One region of the Streptomyces tendae genome, then DNA from elsewhere that is predicted to be linked to it. Evidence: predicted binding sites of a transcription regulator. Region 1 holds the regulator's gene; each other region holds the start of a gene.
The links. Region 1 encodes HrcA, which represses chaperone genes, less so after heat shock. Its sites were predicted from a motif close to TTNGCACTCNGNNNNNCNGAGTGCNAA; they were not measured.
Positions count from the first base shown of each region.

Region 2: groL (chaperonin GroEL) is a predicted target of HrcA. The motif match lies at 1,549-1,575, and genes of this name have one in related genera.
Region 3: groES (co-chaperone GroES) is a predicted target of HrcA. The motif match lies at 689-715, and genes of this name have one in related genera.

Region 1 is NZ_CP043959.1:5,681,450-5,683,717, reverse strand. Features, by position in the region: gene F3L20_RS26160 (MBL fold metallo-hydrolase) at 1-405, opposite strand, end outside; gene hrcA (heat-inducible transcriptional repressor HrcA) at 568-1,584, shown strand; gene dnaJ (molecular chaperone DnaJ) at 1,585-2,268, shown strand, end outside.
Region 2 is NZ_CP043959.1:6,560,032-6,562,299, forward strand. Features, by position in the region: gene groL (chaperonin GroEL) at 1-1,420, opposite strand, end outside; gene F3L20_RS30010 (cold-shock protein) at 1,864-2,067, opposite strand.
Region 3 is NZ_CP043959.1:740,074-742,341, forward strand. Features, by position in the region: gene F3L20_RS03630 (polysaccharide deacetylase family protein) at 1-561, shown strand, start outside; gene groES (co-chaperone GroES) at 861-1,169, shown strand; gene groL (chaperonin GroEL) at 1,320-2,268, shown strand, end outside.

The DNA.
Region 1 (2,268 bases):
CACCGCGTGCCGGGGCGGCGTCAGCGCGTCCACCGCCTCGTCCGCCACCCGCGGGTCCAGTCCCCAGCGCACCGCGTCCGCGCGCAGCTCCTCGCGCCCCCGCCCGGCGAGCGCCGCGTCCAGTCCGACCGCGCCGTACACCTCGGCGTCCGCGAACGCCGGCGCCCCGAGGACATGGTCGAAGTGGGGATGGGTGAGCGCGAGATGCGTCACACGGCGACCGGTCAGCTCCCGCGCCGCGGTCCGCAACCGCGCGCCTTCGGCCGGAGCGGAGCCCGCGTCGACGGCCAGGACGCCGTCGGCGCCCACCACGAGCCCCGCCGTGCAGTCCCACACCGGCAGCCGGCACCGCCCGACCCCCGGCGCCAGTTGTTCCCATCCCGACTCTTCCCAAGTCACGGTCATGACCGGGACGCTAGCGGGGGACGACGACGCCGGGCACGCGGGCACGGACCGGCCTTGCCGGGGGCGTACCTCCCGGCCGTACACTGGGCCGGGGAAGTCTGGCACTCGCGTGCGAAGAGTGCCAGAGCCGTTACCGGCGGAAGCCAGCTGGAGGTGTGCGCGATGCTCAGTGAACGCAGGCTCCAGGTGTTGCGCGCGATCGTCCAGGACTACGTGGGCACCGAGGAGCCCGTCGGCTCCAAGGCGCTCACCGAACGGCACAACCTCGGCGTCTCCCCGGCCACCGTGCGCAACGACATGGCGGCCCTGGAGGACGAGGGCTTCATCGCCCAGCCGCACACCAGTGCCGGGCGCATCCCCACCGACAAGGGCTACCGGCTGTTCGTCGACAAGCTGGCCGGCGTCAAGCCGATGAGCCCACCCGAGCGGCGGGCCATCCAGAACTTCCTCGAGGGCGCCGTCGACCTCGACGACGTCGTGGCCCGGACGGTGCGGCTGCTGGCGCAGCTCACCCGCCAGGTCGCCGTGGTGCAGTACCCCTCGCTGACCCGCTCGACGGTGCGGCACGTGGAGCTGCTGTCCCTCGCCCCGGCGCGGCTGATGCTGGTGCTCATCACCGACACCGGCCGGGTCGAGCAGCGCATGGTCGACTGCCCGGCGCCGTTCGGCGAGGCGTCCCTGGCCGACCTGCGGGCACGGCTCAACAGCCGGGTCGCGGGCCGCCGGTTCACCGATGTGCCGAGTCTGGTGGAGGACCTCCCGGAGGCATTCGAGGCCGACGACCGCGGTACGGTCTCCACGGTGCTCTCCACTCTCCTGGAGACGCTCGTCGAGGAGAACGAGGAGCGGCTGATGATCGGCGGTACCGCCAACCTCACCCGCTTCGGACACGACTTCCCCCTCACGATCCGGCCCGTCCTTGAGGCGCTGGAGGAGCAGGTCGTGCTCCTCAAGCTGCTCGGCGAGGCGCAGGATCCGGGTGTGACCGTACGGATCGGTCACGAGAACGCCCACGAAGGACTCAACTCCACGTCCGTCGTGTCGGTCGGCTACGGTTCGGGCGGCGAGGCTGTCGCCAAGCTCGGCGTGGTCGGACCGACCCGCATGGACTACCCCGGAACGATGGGAGCGGTACGCGCAGTGGCACGGTACGTCGGACAGATCCTGGCGGAGTCATAGGTGGCCACGGACTACTACGCCGTACTCGGCGTACGCCGCGACGCGTCGCAGGAAGAGATCAAGAAGGCCTTCCGGCGGCTCGCCCGCGAGCTGCATCCGGACGTCAATCCGGATCCGAAGACCCAGGAGCGGTTCAAGGAGATCAACGCCGCCTACGAGGTGCTGTCGGACCCGCAGAAGAAGCAGGTCTACGACCTCGGCGGCGACCCGTTGTCCCAGTCCGGCGCCGGCGGCGCGGGCGGCTTCGGGGCCGGCGGCTTCGGCAACTTCTCCGACATCATGGACGCGTTCTTCGGCACGGCGTCGCAGCGCGGGCCGCGCTCGCGCACCCGCCGGGGCCAGGACGCCATGATCCGCATCGAGGTGGAGCTGGACGAGGCCGCGTTCGGCACGACCAAGGACATCCAGGTCGACACGGCGGTCGTCTGCACCACCTGCAGCGGTGAGGGTGCCGCGCCCGGCACCAGCGCGCAGACGTGTGACATGTGCCGCGGCCGCGGTGAGGTCTCGCAGGTGACCCGGTCCTTCCTGGGCCAGGTCATGACGTCCCGCCCGTGCCCGCAGTGCCAGGGCTTCGGCACCGTCGTGCCCACGCCCTGCCCGGAGTGCGCGGGCGACGGCCGGATCCGCTCCCGCCGCACGCTCACGGTCAAGATCCCGGCCGGTGTCGACAACGGCACCCGG
Region 2 (2,268 bases), 880 kb from region 1:
CGTGGCCGACCGTGAGGTTGCGGACCTTCTCCACGACGACGCCGCCTTCGAGACCACCGTTGACGGCGATCTGCTTCAGCGGGGCCTCCAGGGCGAGCTTCACGGCGTTGGCACCGGTCGCCTCGTCACCCTCGAGCTCCAGCTTCTCGAACACCTGGGAGGCCTGCAGCAGGGCCACGCCACCACCGGCGACGATGCCCTCCTCGACGGCCGCCTTGGCGTTGCGCACGGCGTCCTCGATGCGGTGCTTGCGCTCCTTGAGCTCCACCTCGGTGGCGGCACCGGCCTTGATGACCGCGACACCGCCGGCGAGCTTCGCCAGGCGCTCCTGCAGCTTCTCGCGGTCGTAGTCCGAGTCGCTGTTCTCGATCTCGGCGCGGATCTGGTTCACGCGGCCCTGGACCTGGTCGGCGGAGCCGGCACCGTCGACGATGGTGGTCTCGTCCTTGGTGATGACCACCTTGCGGGCCTTGCCCAGCAGGTCGATGGTGGCGTTCTCCAGCTTGAGGCCGACCTCCTCGGAGATGACCTCGCCGCCGGTGAGGATGCCGATGTCCTGCAGCATCGCCTTGCGGCGGTCGCCGAAGCCCGGGGCCTTGACGGCGACGGACTTGAAGGTGCCGCGGATCTTGTTGACCACCAGGGTCGACAGGGCCTCGCCCTCGACGTCCTCGGCGATGATCAGCAGCGGCTTGCCCGACTGCATGACCTTCTCCAGGAGCGGGAGCAGGTCCTTTACGCTGGAGATCTTGGAGTTGGCGATCAGGATGTACGGGTCGTCGAGGACGGCCTCCATACGCTCCATGTCGGTGGCGAAGTACGCCGAGATGTAGCCCTTGTCGAAGCGCATACCCTCGGTGAGCTCCAGCTCCAGACCGAAGGTCTGGGACTCCTCGACGGTGATGACGCCTTCCTTGCCGACCTTGTCCATGGCCTCGGCGATGAGCTCACCGATCTGGACGTCAGCGGCGGAGATGGAGGCCGTGGAAGCGATCTGCTCCTTGGTCTCGACATCCTTCGCCTGCTCCAGCAGGGCGGCGGAGACGGCCTCGACGGCCTTCTCGATACCGCGCTTCAGGGCCATCGGGTTGGCGCCGGCGGCGACGTTGCGCAGGCCCTCCTTGACCAGGGCCTGGGCGAGAACGGTCGCGGTGGTCGTACCGTCACCTGCGACGTCGTCCGTCTTCTTGGCGACTTCCTTGACCAGCTCGGCGCCGATCTTCTCGTACGGGTCCTCGAGCTCGATCTCCTTGGCGATGGAGACACCATCGTTGGTGATCGTGGGGGCGCCCCACTTCTTCTCGAGGACGACGTTGCGGCCCTTGGGGCCGAGCGTCACCTTCACGGCGTCCGCGAGCTGGTTCATGCCGCGCTCGAGGCCGCGCCGCGCCTCCTCGTCGAACGCGATGATCTTGGCCATGTGAAGTGGTCCCTCCAGGACTGGGGGTGATTCCTTCGGACCGCGCCCGCGCCCGCGACGGACGGCTCGCCGGCCGTGTGGTTCCTTGCCCCACGTGACCTGGCGGGCCTCACCGACCCGGTCCTTCGTTGTCACTCTCACCTTCAGAGTGCTAACGCCAATGATTAGCACTCGACCCCTGAGAGTGCAAGGCACGCTCGCGATGCGGCGTCGTGGCGGGCGGACTCTTCGGGGCGGTTCGGCCCAGGCGTACCAAGGACTCGGGGCCGCTCTCAGCCGCGCGCGAACACGGCGCGCACGGCGCACTCGCCTGTCGCGCCCCTAGCGGGCTTCGAGCGCCGCCACGGGCGCGGCCCCGGGGTTGCGGGCACGACGAAGGGCCCGCACCCCGAGAGGTGCGGGCCCTTCACCGGCAGAAGATGTGCGTGCGGCTGGTAGCGCGTTCAGGCGGTGACGCGAACCATGTCGGCCTGCGGGCCCTTCTGACCCTGCGAGATCTCGAACTCGACCCGCTGGCCCTCTTCAAGGGTGCGGTAGCCGTCCATCTGGATGGCGCTGTAGTGGACGAAAACATCCGCACCACCGTCGACCGCGATGAAGCCGTACCCCTTCTCCGCGTTGAACCACTTGACGGTGCCCTGAGCCATGCCTAACTCCCCTATTACTGGCCCTTGCACAGATCCACACTTCGCGGACCCGGGTCAGACCTCACCCCCCAACGGTTGGGGGCGTGCGCCGGAACGCGTCGACCGCGGCTGAATGTATCTGTCCAACTGCCGTCTGCAACAGGTCAATCGGACGAGAAATCTGGACGCCACCGGTCCGGAATGTGGCAAGAATTCGCCAGA
Region 3 (2,268 bases), 4.9 Mb from region 1:
CGGCTGCCCGTCAGCATGTTCCTCACCGACAGCGTGATGGGCCCCGGATACGGCCACTTCGCCCGCCTGCGCGCGGTCGGCGCGAACCTGCAGAACCACACCCTGGACCACCCCGCCCTGCCCGGCCTGCCCTACGCCGGGCAGCGCGCCCAGATCTGCGGCCAGCAGCGCAAGCTGGCGTCCCGCTTCGGCATCCGCCCCCGCCTCTTCCGCCCGCCGTACGGCACGTACGACACCACCACGCTGCGCGCCGCCGCCGACTGCGGCATCGCGGCGGTGGTGCTGTGGCGCGTGACCCTAGAACCGGACGGCCACCTCACGTACGCCCACGGCCCGCACCGGCTGCTCCCCGGCGACATCGTCTCCGTACCGTCGGGCGAGGCCCCGCCCCTGTCGCTCGCGGACCGCACGACACGGCTCCTGGCGGAACTGGACGAGCGGGACTTGAAGGTGGGCAGACTCGAGGACCACGTGGGCCGGCATCCAGGCCCGGCCACTTCCGGCCCGGCCGGGGCCACTCCCAGCCCGTCCGGCGCCACATCCAGCCCGTCCGGCGCTTGAGGACGAGGCCCGAAGGGCCGGCAGGGGGGTCCGGGGGCGCAGCCCCCGAGGGCGGCCACACCGACACCGGCACCACACCACCCCGCGCCGGAAAACGCCCCCCACCCCCCGACGCGCCGCACGGCAATTGGCACTCCGCTTGACCGAGTGCTAATCGCGGTCATAGTCTCAGGTCTGGCACTCCCCCCTGGAGAGTGCCAACACGCGACGGGCAGGTCCGGCACCCGCGACGACGGATCGACCTGGTCGCCACCTCAGACAGTTAACCCCGTGAGATCTCCGAAGGGGGAGGTCGGATCGTGACGACCGCCAGCTCCAAGGTTGCCATCAAGCCGCTCGAGGACCGCATCGTGGTCCAGCCGCTCGACGCCGAGCAGACCACGGCTTCGGGCCTGGTCATTCCGGACACTGCCAAGGAGAAGCCCCAGGAGGGCGTCGTCCTGGCCATCGGTCCGGGCCGCATCGAGGACGGCAAGCGCGTCGAGCTCGACGTGAAGGTCGGCGACGTCGTTCTGTACAGCAAGTACGGCGGCACCGAGGTCAAGTACAACGGCGAGGAGTACCTCGTCCTCTCGGCCCGCGACGTCCTCGCGATCGTCGAGAAGTAGGAGGACCCCGGGGCCTGCCCCGGAGACCTCGATCTCGTAGCAAGTACTTCTGCTCGAACACTGCGCCCCTGGCCCCAGCATCCGACAAGGAGCCGGGCGGCCCAGGGGCGCAGTGATTTCATCTAGATTTCCGAGAGGGCTCCCGCTGCCATGGCGAAGATCCTGAAGTTCGACGAGGACGCCCGTCGCGCCCTCGAGCGCGGCGTCAACAAGCTTGCCGACACGGTGAAGGTGACGATCGGCCCCAAGGGCCGCAACGTCGTCATCGACAAGAAGTTCGGCGCCCCCACCATCACCAACGACGGTGTCACGATCGCCCGCGAGGTGGAGATCGAGGACCCGTACGAGAACCTCGGCGCGCAGCTGGTGAAGGAGGTGGCGACCAAGACCAACGACATCGCGGGTGACGGCACCACCACCGCCACCGTGCTGGCCCAGGCGCTGGTCCGCGAGGGCCTGAAGAACGTCGCCGCCGGTGCTTCCCCGGCCGCCCTGAAGAAGGGCATCGACGCCGCCGTCGCCGCCGTGTCCGAGGACCTCCTCGCGACCGCGCGCCCGATCGACGAGAAGTCCGACATCGCCGCGGTCGCCGCGCTGTCCGCCCAGGACCAGCAGGTCGGCGAGCTCATCGCCGAGGCGATGGACAAGGTCGGCAAGGACGGTGTCATCACCGTCGAGGAGTCCAACACCTTCGGGCTGGAGCTGGACTTCACCGAGGGCATGGCCTTCGACAAGGGTTACCTGTCGCCGTACTTCGTGACGGACCAGGAGCGCATGGAGGCCGTCCTCGACGAGCCGCAGATCCTGATCACGCAGGGCAAGATCTCCGCCATCGCGGACCTGCTGCCGCTGCTGGAGAAGGTCATCCAGGCCAACGCCTCCAAGCCGCTGCTGATCATCGCCGAGGACGTCGAGGGCGAGGCCCTGTCCACCCTCGTCGTCAACAAGATCCGCGGCACCTTCAACGCCGTCGCCGTCAAGGCGCCCGGCTTCGGTGACCGCCGCAAGGCGATGCTGCAGGACATGGCCGTCCTCACCGGCGCCACGGTCGTCTCCGAGGAGGTCGGCCTCAAGCTCGACCAGGTCGGCCTGGACGTGC